3 regions of the Pseudomonas sp. EA_5y_Pfl2_R50 genome follow, and region 1 is predicted to be linked to each of the others. Evidence: riboswitches for the same ligand, from Rfam matches in the RefSeq annotation. Region 1 holds a riboswitch; each other region holds the start of a gene.

Region 1 (4,752 bases):
CCACGCCAGATCCTTGAAGCTGATCGGCCGGCTGATGATGCGCCCGTCGAGTTCAGGCAAGGCAATGTGCATCGCCAGATCACGCGGGCCGAGACCCTGCTCGCTGTCACGCCAGCCAGGTTCGTTGTCCTGGGCGCAAATCGCCTGGATCACCGGAATGTTGCGGCGAAACGGGCGCAAATGCGGCGCTTCCGGGCTGGACTGGGCAAACCCGGTGGTATTGAGAATCACCGAGGCCGAGACTTCGTCCAGCCAATCCTCGACCACCGCCAGGCAGCCGGGCTCCTTCAGACTCGCCACCGCAATGGGCAACGGATTAAGCCCTGCCGCTTGCAGACGCTGGCAGAACACGTCGATGAACGTCGTGTTCGCCGCCTGCAAATGCGAGCGGTAAAACACCACCGCCGCGACCGGTTGCTTCGCCAGCCACTCGGCTTGCCAGTCACTCAGTGCCGCGGTGTTTTTTTGTGGATGGTAAATCGCTGTACGCGGCAGGGTTTGCGGCTCTTCCCACGCGTAATCGCGGGCCAGCCAACGGGTAGCCAGACACCGGAAAAAATCCAGCGCATTGCCCATGCCGCCTTGACGCAAAAACTGCCAGAGGCGGTTGCGATCCTCGGCGTTGACGGTGCTCAAATCGCTGAGCTCCGGATCAGGCCGGTCATCGCCCGGCACCAGGATCACCTGCACGCCACGCTCGGACAGCTCGACCAAACGCTCGACGCCATAACGCCAATAGGCGATGCCGCCGTGCAACGAAATCAGAATGACCTTGGCATGGCGCAGCACTTCGTCGACGTACAAATCGACCGAGGCGTGATTCTGCACCTGCATCGGGTTGGCCAGGCGCAGGCTCGGATAATCCTCCGGCAACTGCTGTGCTGCTTCGGCGAGCAGCGCCAGGCTGGAGTCGCCGCTGCACAGGATCACCAGCTCGGCGGGGGTTTGCCCAAGGTCGGCGATGTTGTCATCCGACACGAAACCGCCGGGTTGGGTCCTGAGCAGGTGCATGGCTTAAACGCTGAGCGCGGCGCGCAGTTGCGCTTCGAGTTGCGCGGCGTCGAGTTCCTGACCGATCAGCACCAGACGCGTCACGCGCGCTTCATCGGCGCCCCACTGGCGGTCGAAATGCTTGTCGAAACGCGTGCCCACGCCTTGGATCAGCAGACGCATCGGCTTGTTCGGGATGGCCGCAAAGCCTTTCACACGAAGGATGCCGTGCTGGACCACCAGTTGCGTCAGCGCGTCGAGCAGCAGGCTTTCGTCGGCTTGCGGCAGCTCGATGGAGATCGAATCAAAAGCGTCGTGATCGTGGTCATCATGATCGTCATCGCCTTCACCATGGTGATGATCGTGATGGCTGTGGCGGCTGTCGATGTGCTCTTCGGAGCCGGCGCCGAGGCCGATCAGCACGTCCAGCGGCAGACGGCCATTGCTGGCTTCGATGATCTTCACCGCCGGCGGCAATTCTTCAGCGACTTCAGCGCGGACGCGCGCCAGATCTTCCGCGCTGGTCTGGTCGGCCTTGTTGAGAATCACCAGGTCGGCGCTGGCCAGTTGGTCGGCAAACAATTCGTGCAGGGGCGATTCGTGGTCGAGGTTCGGATCGAGTTTGCGCTGGGCATCGACCTGATCCGGGAACGCGGCGAAAGTGCCAGCGGCCACGGCCGGGCTGTCCACCACGGTGATCACCGCGTCAACCGTGCAGGCGCTGCGGATTTCCGGCCACTGGAAGGCTTGTACCAGCGGTTTTGGCAGGGCCAGGCCCGACGTTTCGATGAGGATGTGATCGAGGTCGCCGCGACGGGCGACCAGTTCACGCATCACCGGGAAGAACTCTTCCTGAACGGTGCAGCACAGGCAGCCGTTGGCCAGTTCGTAGACGCGGCCGGTGGCTTCTTCTTCGGTGCAACCGATGGTGCATTGCTTGAGGATTTCACCGTCAATGCCCAACTCGCCAAACTCGTTGACGATCACCGCGATGCGACGGCCCTGCGCGTTGTCGAGCATGTGGCGCAGCAGCGTGGTCTTGCCCGAGCCAAGGAAGCCGGTGACGATGGTGACAGGGAGTTTGGCCAGTGTTTTCATCGGTATGCCCTTTGGCAAGCGGCGGGCATACGGGACGAGGATCGGCAACGCGGACGCGCGCCTGATGAGTTCGCCACCGGATCACCCCGCCCGGTTGAAAGTGAGAATCTGTGACGAGGCAGGTCTCCTGGCTGACAGTGTTCAGGCGCCGGGCCTGGCATTCGCTGCGCCTTCCCGCTGGCTCATCGATTGAGCTGGCAGTGGCGTGGCAGCGAACATCACCGTTCACAGTTGCGGGGGCAGCCGCGGCTTTGACCGCGTTCCCTTCTTAGCTTCGGCAACGGCCGAAGAACCTCGAATGCGCAAGGCTACGCATGGGTTGCTTATGGGTCAATGCTTGGATTGGGGGCCTATCCGTTTCTGCGGCAACGGCTACTTGGGGGCAGCCCTTACGGCGCAACCCCAAGCCGCCGTGACCGCAGCAACGGATATCCCACACCAATTCAAACCCACCACCCCATCCAATTGACTCAAATCCCCCCTCATGCTCTCCTACACAACTTGTTACGGGTGCCCTTCACAGGGTGAAACGGGAAACCGGTGAATCATGTGCTTTACTCAAGCCCATGTCAGTCCGGTGCTGCCCCCGCAACGGTAAGCGAGCGAAGCGTCAAAACCACTGTGCCAGCAAGGCATGGGAAGGTGACGCTTGCAGGTCGGCCTGACGCCAACCCCTCGTGAGCCCGGAGACCGGCCCGCAACACACAGCCCGCATTGTGCGCGCTGAACACAACAAACCCGCGGTGGGCGGGCGCTGTTCGAACCTCTGCGCGCCCGACCCGCAGGGGTTTCATGCGCTCGATTCGCCCGCTGACACTCCAGAGGGAAGCGCCATGTCGATCATCAGCAGCACCGGCAGCAACACGGACAAAATCTCCAGCACCTCAACCTTGACCCAACGCCTGACCGCCGCCGTCTTCGCGTCGATTCTGGGTGCCAGCCTGGTTTATTTCGCCGGTTTCTCGCACATCGAAGCGGTCCACAATGCCGCCCACGATACCCGCCACAGCGCCGCGTTCCCGTGCCACTGAGACCTGCCGACATGATCAAGCGAATTGCGCAAACCGCAGGCTTCACCGGTCTGTTGGCCGCCCTGCTCCTCACGCTGCTGCAAAGCTTCTGGGTGTCGCCGCTGATTCTTCAGGCAGAAACCTACGAGAAAGCCGAACCGGTGGCCGTCCACGAACATGCCGCAGGCGCGATGGCCGCTCACACCCACGATGCCGAAGCCTGGGAGCCGGAAAACGGCTGGCAGCGCGTGGTTTCGACCACCGGCGGCAATCTGGTGGTGGCCGTCGGTTTCGCCCTGATGCTCGCCGGTCTCTACACCCTGCGCGCACCGACGAAAACCTCCCAGGGGCTGCTCTGGGGTCTGGCCGGTTACGTCACGTTCGTACTGGCGCCAACGATGGGCCTGCCACCAGAATTGCCGGGCACTGCCGCGGCGGACCTCGCTGCTCGGCAAATCTGGTGGATCGGCACGGCCGCCTCTACCGCCGTTGGCCTGTCGCTGATCGCCTTCAGCCGCCACTGGCTGATGAAGATCCTCGGCATTGCTATCCTGGCCGTACCTCACCTCATCGGCGCGCCGCAACCGCAAGTGCATTCGATGCTCGCTCCGGAAGCGCTGGAAACCCGGTTCAAAATCGCTTCGCAGCTGACCAATGTGGCGTTCTGGCTGGCCCTCGGCCTGATCAGCGCCTGGTTGTTCCGCCGCAAACGCGATGGTCTGTACCACGCATGACCGATGACAACGCAGTGCCGACCTTCGCCGTCGGCCTGGGCTGCCAGCGCGGCTGCCCGGCCAGTACGCTGCGCGCCCTGCTTGATCAGGCCTTGCAGGCCCATCGCATTGAACTCAATGCGGTCAAGGCCCTGGCCAGCATCGACCTGAAGCGCGACGAGCCCGGCTTGCAGGAACTCGCCGCACAACTGGCCCTGCCGTTGCTGTACTTCAGCAGTGAACAACTGGCCAGTTTTCAAACGCAACTGAGCCACCATTCGCAAATCGCCTACGAGCGAACCGGTTGCTATGGCGTGGCCGAAAGTGCAGCACTGGCGCTGGCCGAACAATTGATTCAGGCACCGGCAAAACTGCTGATTTGCCGACAAAAATACGCCCAGGCAACCCTGGCATTGGCCGGCGCTGCGTAAAATCCCGATAATCTCCGCCATCGATCATGAGCAATCTTCATCTGAAGCGTTGCTGAGCGTCTTTTCCCAAGGATTCAACGATGACCGTCTACTTCATCGGCGCCGGCCCCGGCGACCCGGAATTGATCACTGTCAAAGGCCAGCGGCTGATTCGCAGTTGCCCGGTGATTATCTACGCAGGTTCGCTGGTGCCGGCGGCAGTGCTCGACGGCCATCAAGCCGAAATGGTGGTCAACAGCGCTGAATTGCACTTGGAACAGATCATCGACCTGATCAAGACCGCGCATGCCAATGGCCAGGATGTCGCACGGGTGCATTCCGGCGATCCGAGTCTGTATGGCGCGATTGGCGAGCAGATCCGTTATCTGCGCGAACTGAATATTGCGTTCGAGATCATCCCCGGCGTGACGGCCACCGCAGCCTGTGCCGCATTGCTGGGCGCGGAACTGACGTTGCCCGACGTATCGCAAAGCGTGATTCTGACCCGCTACGCCGATAAAACCGCTATGC
Region 2 (4,752 bases), on a different contig from region 1:
TCATCAGGTCCGGAGCGGCAAACTCCACGGCCGGTGGCAGCGCTACCTCGCAGCTGCTGCCGAGGGCGTCGGCCGCTGCGTCGAGGCGCACATCGAGGTCATTCAATTCACTGGCCTGGACCAGGCCGAGATGCCGGCTCGGCAGTTCGATACCGGTCTCACGGGACAGCGCGCCGTACCAACGCAAACCTTGCGTCAGACTGCCTTCGAGCAACTGCGCATGGCGCAGCGTGCCAACGCGGTTGGCCAACACGCCGGCAAACGGCAGATCAGATTGATACTTCGCCAGGCCCAGCGCCAACGCACCAAAGGTCTGTGCCATCGCCGTGCCGTCGATCACCCCGAGCACCGGCACACCGAAATGCCGCGCCAGATCGGCACTGGACGGCGTGCCGTCGAACAGGCCCATCACGCCTTCGATCAGAATCAGATCCGCCTCGGCGGCGGCTTCCCACAACAGACGCCGACTTTCCTGCTCGCCGACCATCCACATGTCCAGCTGATACACCGGCGCACCGCTGGCGCGCTCGAGGATCATCGGGTCGAGAAAGTCCGGGCCGCATTTGAACACGCGCACCTTGCGCCCCTGATTGCGATGCAAACGGGCGAGCGCGGCGGTGACGGTGGTCTTGCCCTGACCGGAGGCCGGCGCGGCAATGAGGACCGCCGGGCAGTGACGTGGTTGATTCAAAGTTCGACGCCTTTCTGCGCTTTGATACCGGCCTGGAAGGCGTGTTTGAGCATGCCCATTTCGGTGACCGTATCGCCCATTTCGATCATTTCCGGCTTGGCGGCACGCCCGGTGACGATCACGTGCTGCATCGGCGGACGGGCCTGCAAATCGCTGAGCACCTGATCGAGATCGAGATAACCGTGCTTAAGGGCAATATTCAGTTCATCAAGCACCACCAGACCAATCGACGGATCACGCAGCAGTTCGCGGGAGACGGCCCACGCAGCTTCGGCGGCGGCAATGTCGCGTTGACGATCCTGGGTTTCCCAAGTGAAGCCCTCGCCCATCACGTGGTAGCGCACTTGCTCAGGGAAGCGGCGGAAGAACAATTCTTCCCCGGTGCTGTTGCGCCCCTTGATGAACTGCACCACGCCACATTGCATGCCGTGGCCCATGGCGCGGGCGAGCATGCCGAACGCCGAGCTGCTTTTGCCTTTGCCGTTGCCGGTCAGCACCAGCACCAGGCCGCACTCGTCCGGCGAATTGGCGATGCGTTCGTCGATCACGGCTTTTTTGCGCTGCATGCGCGCCAGATGGCGTTCGTCGCGCTCGGGGGAATCAGTCATGGGGAGCTCTCCGTTGAGGCTGAATAACGGCGGGCGGGCACAGGAATAGACGGCAAAAAGCCTGGCATCGCCCACCGTGATGCCGCTGGATGGATCAGGCCGGTCTCCGGGCTCATGAGCGGCGCATGCCTGACTGCGCGCCTTCCCGCTTCATTCGAGGCAGTGGCTCAAGGCGCAGTTTTCACTCATTTACCGTTGCGGGGGCAGCGCCGGGATCGTGGTCATTCTTCGCTTGAAGACAACCCTCACCGGCTTCCCTGTTTCACTCTGTCGACAAGGGTCACAGAGCACCTGAAACAAGCGGCGAAGGTTAGAGGGTTGGGGGTGGAGCGTCAATTAAAGAGGCGGCCAGCGGGCGAATAACTGCCGTCGATCAATTATCTGGCGCCAATCTTGTGCCACGCTGATACAAATGATATCAAAGAGCCATGCTTTTCTTGAAAAGCTCACCACAACAATAAAAGGATGATGACGATGCAAGGCATGATCATCAGCAACCCGCGCCTGGAATTCCTGCGCCCGGTGCTTGAACGCTGGTTTGACTGTATCGACCGCTACAACGCCGTTCGCGGTGATAGCGACACGCCCTACTGGCATGACGAGAAAGCCAATCTCGGATTGCTGACCGCAGCAGCATGGATGGCCGAACTGGTCACTCTGAACGAAACGACTACACGCAAACAGAACGAAGAAGGCGAACGCAACGCTCGCGCCGATCTGTTCGTTGCCGGCGCCGACGATCGGGCGTATATCCAGGCCACGCAGCGCTGGCCCCGAGTGAACAATCTCAACCTGACCCAAGCGTTGGCGGACATCACCAGCGACGCCAAACGCATCAGCTACGCCAGCGACCTCAAGCTAGGCTGCCTGTTCGTCGCCCCGCAGAAAGCCCAGCACAGCGCCAGCCCTGAAGAACTGCAGGACATGGTCGATGATCTGCAAAAGGAACACACCTGCGCGGTCGCCTGGTATTTCCCCTATGCCTACCGCAAGTTGCGCAGCGAGGCCGGCAACTACCATCCGGGCATTGCCGTACTGTTCAAGGAAGCCCGCGGTTGAGCAGTTGAACCATCGGGCTTGCGCCCTCCTCTATGTTTAGGAATGCATTCATAGGGAAGATCAGCAATGCGCAAGCCCCAGTTCGTTTTTGTCATCGCCTTCGCCGGAGGGCTCGCCGCCTGTGGTGAAACCTCCAGCCTGCAAGTCTCCGACGGCACTGGCCCGTCACCGAAATTGCCGGAACCAAACAAAACCCTGATTCCAACGGTGAACATCGCCCCGGCAATCGGCTGGCCCGAGGGCGCCAAACCGACGGCCGCAGTCGGCACCCAGGTCGCGGCATTCGCCGAAGACCTCGATCATCCACGCTGGCTCTACGTGCTGCCGAATGGCGATGTGCTGGTGGCGGAAACCAATGCCCCGCCAAAACCTGACGACAGCAGCGGCATCCGTGGCTGGGTCATGAAGAAGGTCATGGGCAAGGCCGGTGCGGGCGTACCGAGCCCGAATCGCATCACGTTGTTGCGTGACGCCGACCACGATGGCGTGGCCGAGACGCGTACTGTGTTTCTGCAGAACCTCAATTCACCCTTCGGCATGACCCTGGTCGGCAACGACCTCTACGTCGCCGACACCGACCGCCTGTTGCGCTTCCATTACGAGCCTGGCGCGACGGAGATCAAGACGCAGCCGATCAAGGTCGTCGACCTGCCCGGCGGCACGCTGAACCATCACTGGACCAAAAACGTGATCGCCAGCAAGGACGGCAACAAGCTGTACGTCACGGTCGGCTCGAACAGCAACGTCGGCGAAAATGGCCTGGACAAGGAAGAAGGCCGCGCGGCGATCTGGGAAGTGGATCGGGCGACCGGCAATCACCGGATCTTTGCTTCCGGCATCCGCAACCCCAACGGCCTGGCCTGGGAACCCACCAGTGGCGCGCTGTGGACGGCGGTCAACGAACGTGACGAGATTGGCAGTGATCTGGTGCCGGACTACATCACCTCAGTCAAGGACGGTGGTTTTTACGGTTGGCCGTTCAGCTATTACGGTCAGCATGTTGATGTGCGCGTTTCGCCGCAAAACCCGGATCTGGTCGCCAAGGCCATCGCCCCGGATTACGCGGTCGGCCCGCACACTGCATCGCTGGGCCTGAGCTTCGCCGAGGGCAACACATTGCCAGCACCGTTCAAGGAAGGCGCCTTCATCGGCCAGCACGGCTCATGGAACCGTAAACCGCACAGTGGTTATAAAGTGATTTTCGTGCCGTTTACCGGCGGCAAGCCGAGCGGTCAACCGGTAGACGTGCTGACCGGCTTCCTCGACAAGGACGAGAACGCATTGGGTCGCCCGGTGGGCGTGGTGATCGATCAGCAGGGTGGATTGCTGGTCGCGGATGATGTTGGCAATAAAGTGTGGCGGGTCACTTCTGCCAAATAATGTAGCGCCTTACCCATAACGAATGTGGGAGCGGGCTTGCTCGCTCCCACATCGGGTTTTGTGTTGGCCTTGTTACGGGTTATGCGCCAAATGCTCCGGCTGCAACACTCGCTTCGCGCTTAGATAAGCCTTCTGCCAATACGCCTTCGACAGGCTATCGAGCTTCACCGTGCCGCCCGTTGCCGGGGCATGCACAAAGCGCCCTTCGCCGACATAAATCCCCGCATGACTCACTTGCGAGCCGCCATTGGTGGCGAAGAACACCAGGTCACCGCTCTGCAAGCCTTCCTTACCGACGTTCGGCGCCTGCATCACGATCAGGTCGCGAGTGGTTCGCGGCAGGGAAATGCCCGCTGCATCGCGGTAGACGAAGCCAATCAAACCACTGCAATCAAACCCTGAATCCGGCGTGTTGCCACCCCAGCGGTAAGGTGTGCCCACCAGCCCGAGCGCGCGAAACAGCACGTCTTCAGCAGCAGGCGAAAAGGATTGTGAGGGGCCGAATACTATCGGAGCGCGAACCACCGGCGCAGGGGGCGGCGTGCGACTGGCGCAGGCGCTGAGCAGCGCTGCGAAGAACATCAATGCGAGGCGGGCCGACATGGTCATAAGCAGAACATCCTGATCTGGCTGCGGCTTTCTCTGCCGAATGGACAGAAAACAAAACCGCCTGCGCAACACGCAGGCGGTTTGCCATCAATATAGATTCAGGATTCTAGCGGCTACGCGGCAAACTTCAAGTAAGACTTTAACTTCACCCTGTAAAGTTTAGGTCTACTCCGTTGCCGGCAGACAGATGTCGCCGCGAATGCAGCGACAACGGGGAATTACTTGCGAGCGGTGACCACCGTCGGAGCGTTCGCCAATGCGCGCTTCGCTTCGATGAAGGTCTTGCTCCAGTAGCTGTCACCCAGGCTGTCGATGCGAACACCGCCGCTGCGACGACTGCTGGAGTGGATGAACTGATTGTCACCCAGATAGATACCGGCGTGGCTGACGCGACCGCGACGGCCG
Region 3 (4,752 bases), on a different contig from region 1:
CGTTCCTGGGCAACTCGAACTTCCTCAAGCTCAAGGCGCAGGGCAATGCAGCGGCGAGTTTTGAGGGGCAGTCGTTGTCGATTCGACTGACGACGGGGTTGCACACCGATCAGGATGTGTTGCTGATGGTGCGCCCGGAAAAGGCCTTGGCGTTGAGTGTGCCGCAGGCAATCAGCGAGCCGTTGGCGGCAGGCTGGAACGAGGTTTCGGCGAAGGTGGTGGAAGTGCTGTTTCTCGGTGAGAGCCAGACCTGCAGCGTAGTCACCTCGGGCGGAACGTCGATGACGGTGAAAGCCTTGTCCGCCGCCGGCATGCCGCTCAAGGCCGGCGATCCGGTGCACGTGCGCTGGGCCACCGCTGACGCCTGCGTCTACACAGAGTGGACCGACAGCGACCTCAACAAAGCGGCCGGTTCCCACTGAAATCGTGTTGTCTGTGAGATTTACCCCCTCACCAGCCCTCTCCCCCAAGGGGGCGAGGGGGAAAGGGAGCCGATCTCATGTTGTTCAAAACCTGAGTTCGACGCTGCATTCTCAGGTCGCTGTAACTTGTCCAAACAACCCGGTCAGTCCCCTCTCCTTCTGGGAGAGGGCTAGGGTGAGGGAACCAGTCAACACGGTCTCAGGTAATGGCGCGGTGACCTTCAATCTCATCCGGCCAGGCCGTGAGGATTTCAAACCCCGTCTCCGTCACCGCAACCATATGCTCCCATTGCGCCGACAACGAGCCATCCTTGGTCAGCACGGTCCAGCCGTCCGGCATGTTCTTCACATGACGCTTGCCAGCGTTGAGCATCGGTTCAACGGTAAAAATCATCCCCGCCTTGAGTTTCATGCCCTGATTGGGAAAGCCGTAATGCAGAATCTGCGGCTCATCGTGATAGACCTTGCCAATCCCGTGCCCGCAATACTCGCGCACGACACTGAAGCCTTCTTTCTCCGCCAGCGTCTGAATCGCGTGGCCGATGTCGCCCAGTGTCGCGCCCGGTTTCACCACCCGAATGCCCGCGCACATGGCGTCGTAAGTGGTCTTGATCAGGTGCTGCGCCTCAGGTGTGGCCTCGCCGACCACGTACATGCGGCTGGTATCACCGAACCAGCCGTCCTTGATCACCGCGATGTCGAGGTTGACGATGTCACCATCCTTCAACGGCGTGCCCGACGGGATGCCGTGGCAGACCACATCGTTGACCGAGGCGCAGACGGTTTTCGGAAAACCGTGATAACCGACGTTGGCCGGCACGGCTTTCTGCACGTTGACGATGTAGTCGTTACACAGCCGATCCAGTTCATCGGTGGTCACGCCGGCCTTGACGTGCGGCACCAGCATCGCAAGGACTTCAGCGGCGAGCTTGCCTGCCGCCCGTGATTGCGCGATCTCGGCAGGGGTGTTGATCTTGATCTGGTTTCTCATGCGCTGACGGCTTCCTGAGTCAGTTGTTGCAGATCCAGCCCGCCGTTCTGTTCGGCGCGGATCAGCAAGCGGCAAATGGCGCTGTGGTCGAGGTTGGGGTGCAGTTCGGCGAGCATGCCGATGCGCATCCAGTGCTCGGCCTGTGCGTTGATCGAGCGGCTGAGCGCAGTGCTGGAGATGCGCAGATTCTCGTGCATGTCCTCTGAAATCTTTACGATGCCCATATATGAATCCGATACGATGTGTATATGGATCATATATTAGCCAAGCATCGCCAGGAATTGCAAACACACGCTGATCGCTACCTCGCTTTGCAGGAGCACGATCATGTCGCCGGGTAAATTCCAGGCAAAAAAAAGCTGCCAGAGTCGGCAGCAAAAACTTCAAGAACACGCGATGTATTGGGCTCAGCATAGACGCCGGATAATGACAGTGTCATGACAGCCATACATTCATTGAACCGCCCCTGCCCCGTCATCAGGATGTCATCAAGATCACGGCAGAATCGTCGCAAACCGTCTTGAGCCTCAGGCGGATGCTCTGCAAGGATTCCCATGAAAGACGACGCCTCGCTGTTTGCCGCCATCGACCTGGGTTCGAATGCCTTTCGCCTGATGATCGGCCAGTCGGTGCGCAGTCGAAAGGGCCTGCAGATTCAGGAAGTCAAAACCCTGCGCGAGCCGGTGCGCCTGGCCGAGGGGTTTGATGGCGGTGCACTGGATGCGTTGGCCCTGGATCGCGGCTGGCAGGCGTTGGCACGGTTCGGCAAGAAGCTGCGCGGTTTCGAGGCCGGTCGGGTGCGTGCGGTGGCGACCAGCGCCGTTCGCGAGGCCGACAATGCACAGCTGTTTCTCGCCAGCGCCGAACGGCACCTGGGTTTCCCCATCGACGTCATTTGCGGGCACGAAGAGGCGCGGCTGGTCTACGCCGGCGTGACCCATGCCTTGCCGAGCGCCGCAGACATGCGTCTGGTGGTCGACATTGGCGGCGGCTCGACCGAACTGATCCTCGGCCAGGGCTCGCAGCCATTGCTCACCGAAAGCATCGCCATCGGCAGCGGCACCCTGAGCACGCGTTTCTTTCGCGGCGGCGAGGTGTCCGCCGGTGCGTTGCAAGAAGCCGAACGCGTCGCCATCCTCGCGTTTGAGAAAGTCGCCCGGCGTTATCGCGCGCAGGGCTGGCAGCAAACCATCGGCTCCTCCGGCACCGCACGCATGCTCGCCAAAGTGCTCAAGGCCAATCGCCTCAACGACTACGGTCAGGACGGCATCACCTACGGCGGGCTCCTGCGCCTGTCGCTGCTGATGCTCAAAGTGAGCAACGTGCAACAACTCAAGCTCGCCGGCCTGCAACCGCATCGCCAGAGCATCCTGCCCGGCGGCCTGGTGTTGATGCTGGCCGCGTTCAAAGTGTTCGGCATTGCGCAGATGCTGCCGTCTGAACCGGGCCTGCGTCTGGGGGTGCTGCACGGTTTGATGAGCCGCCATTAATCCTCGCCCGGGCAGATTCGTCTCCCCTTCAGCGGCCTGATCGTCTACCATGCCGCCGCCGGTTTCCACACGGGATTAATAGGGAATCCGAAATGCTTGCACAGCATCAATCGGAACTGCCCCCGCAACTGTAGGTGCTGAGCCTGCTCCACGACTGCCACTGGGATGATGCCCGGGAAGGCCGGAGCCAGGCGATGACGCATCAGTCAGGAGACCTGCCGGCACAGTGACTGACTAACCGGCGGGGTGTCCGGGAAGGACATCGTGCCGTGCGCGTCTTCGCGACTTGACCGGCCTTGCGCTGTTGCCCAGACGGCGTTCGATGGTGTGTTTCCAAACCGTACTCTCCCGTTCCCTGTACGGTTCCATTGGAGACTTGCCCATGCTGCCCCGCGTTGCCACCCTGATCACCGGCCTGAGCCTTTGCACATTGGCCCAGGCGGCACCGACTGCCTATCCGTTGACCGTCGAAAACTGCGCAAGCACCCTGACCTTCGAGCACACGCCCACGCGCACCGTGACCATCGGCCAGGCCGGCACGGAAATGCTCTACGCCCTGGGCCTGGGCGACAAGGTCGTCGGTACTTCGCTGTGGTTCAACGACGTGCTGGCCAGGTACAAGGGGCAGAACGACAAGGTCGAGCGCCTGGCCGATAACGAGCCGAGCTTCGAAGCCGTGATCGGCAAACGCCCGGAACTGGTCGCCGTGGAGCTGGAATGGATGGTCGGCCCGCAGGGTGCCGTCGGCACTCGCGAGCAGTTCCATGAACTGAAAATCCCCACCTATCTGCTGCCATCCGATTGCGAAGCCAAGGACAATCTGGTCGGCGCCGACGGCACGCGACTGGCGCCTTTCAGCATCGACAGCATCTACAAAAGCGTGAGCCAACTGGCGCAGATTTTCGATGTGCAGGATCGCGGTGAACGGCTCAATGATCAGCTCAAGGCCAGCCTCGCCAACTCCATCGCTACCGCGCAAGGCAAACGACTGAAAGACGCCAGTGCGCTGGTGTGGTTCTCCAGCGCGCAAATGGACATCGAGCCGTTCGTGGCCGGACACAAAGGCGTTCCGGATTTCATGCTCACCACCCTCGGCCTGCGCAACGTCGTGCAATCCGATGAAGAGTGGCCGACGGTCGGCTGGGAAACCATCGCCAAGGCCAACCCGACGTTCCTCGTCATCGCGCGCATGGACCGCCGCCGCTTCCCGGCTGACGACTATGAAAAGAAACTCGCCTTCCTGCGCAGCGACCCGGTCACGCGCAACATGGACGCGGTGAAAAACAACCGCATCGTCATTCTCGATGCCATGGCGATGCAGGCCAGCCTGCGCGTGTTCGAGGGCATTGAGCAATTGGCCACGGCCATCAACGGCTATGACCTGTCGAAATGAGCGCAAGACTGATCCGCACGTTGCTGGCCCTGGCGACCCTGCTGGTTGCAGTGGTCGCTGGCGTCGCCATCGGTGAAACCTCGATTGAGCCGAACGTGGTCCTGCAGGTGCTGGCCAACAAGCTCTGGGGCGCCGGTTACAGGCTCGACCCCATCGACGAAGGCATTGTCTGGAACTACCGCCTGACCCGCACGCTGGTCGCGGCCGCGTGCGGTGCCGGCCTGGCGACATGCGGAGTGATTCTGCAGTCGCTGCTGCGCAATCCGTTGGCCGATCCGTATCTGCTGGGGATTTCCGCCGGCGCCTCGACCGGCGCGGTGATGGTCGCCCTGCTCGGCGTCGGCGCCGGGGCGATTTCGCTGTCGGCGGGTGCGTTTGCCGGCGCAGTGACGGCGTTCGTGCTGGTGATCCTGTTGGCGCGGGTCAGCGGTTCGGCCAGCGGCACCGGGCAGATCA

The links. A riboswitch is a leader RNA that binds a small molecule or an ion and turns the genes downstream of it on or off. The one in region 1 is predicted to bind cobalamin.
Positions count from the first base shown of each region.
Region 2: it holds a riboswitch for cobalamin, as region 1 does, so the genes downstream of both, cobO (cob(I)yrinic acid a,c-diamide adenosyltransferase) here and cobW (cobalamin biosynthesis protein CobW) in region 1, are expected to answer to the same signal.
Region 3: it holds a riboswitch for cobalamin, as region 1 does, so the genes downstream of both, AACY19_RS10845 (ABC transporter substrate-binding protein) here and cobW (cobalamin biosynthesis protein CobW) in region 1, are expected to answer to the same signal.

Region 1 is NZ_CAXAPT010000001.1:98,943-103,694, forward strand. It holds gene cobN (cobaltochelatase subunit CobN) at 1-1,011, opposite strand, end outside; gene cobW (cobalamin biosynthesis protein CobW) at 1,015-2,088, opposite strand; cobalamin riboswitch at 2,189-2,400, opposite strand; cobalamin riboswitch at 2,580-2,801, shown strand; gene AACY19_RS00465 (CbtB domain-containing protein) at 2,922-3,119, shown strand; gene AACY19_RS00470 (CbtA family protein) at 3,131-3,832, shown strand; gene AACY19_RS00475 (cobalamin biosynthesis protein) at 3,829-4,242, shown strand; gene cobM (precorrin-4 C(11)-methyltransferase) at 4,323-4,752, shown strand, end outside.
Region 2 is NZ_CAXAPT010000013.1:36,193-40,944, forward strand. It holds gene AACY19_RS21150 (cobyrinate a,c-diamide synthase) at 1-691, opposite strand, end outside; gene cobO (cob(I)yrinic acid a,c-diamide adenosyltransferase) at 688-1,299, opposite strand; cobalamin riboswitch at 1,380-1,609, opposite strand; gene AACY19_RS21160 (hypothetical protein) at 1,774-2,358, shown strand; gene AACY19_RS21165 (PQQ-dependent sugar dehydrogenase) at 2,425-3,738, shown strand; gene AACY19_RS21170 (C40 family peptidase) at 3,811-4,347, opposite strand; gene AACY19_RS21175 (C40 family peptidase) at 4,566-4,752, opposite strand, start outside.
Region 3 is NZ_CAXAPT010000005.1:210,379-215,130, reverse strand. It holds gene AACY19_RS10870 (ABC transporter ATP-binding protein) at 1-422, shown strand, start outside; gene map (type I methionyl aminopeptidase) at 622-1,413, opposite strand; gene AACY19_RS10860 (TA system antitoxin ParD family protein) at 1,410-1,637, opposite strand; gene AACY19_RS10855 (hypothetical protein) at 1,739-1,969, opposite strand; gene AACY19_RS10850 (Ppx/GppA family phosphatase) at 1,968-2,903, shown strand; cobalamin riboswitch at 2,946-3,140, shown strand; gene AACY19_RS10845 (ABC transporter substrate-binding protein) at 3,286-4,296, shown strand; gene AACY19_RS10840 (FecCD family ABC transporter permease) at 4,305-4,752, shown strand, end outside.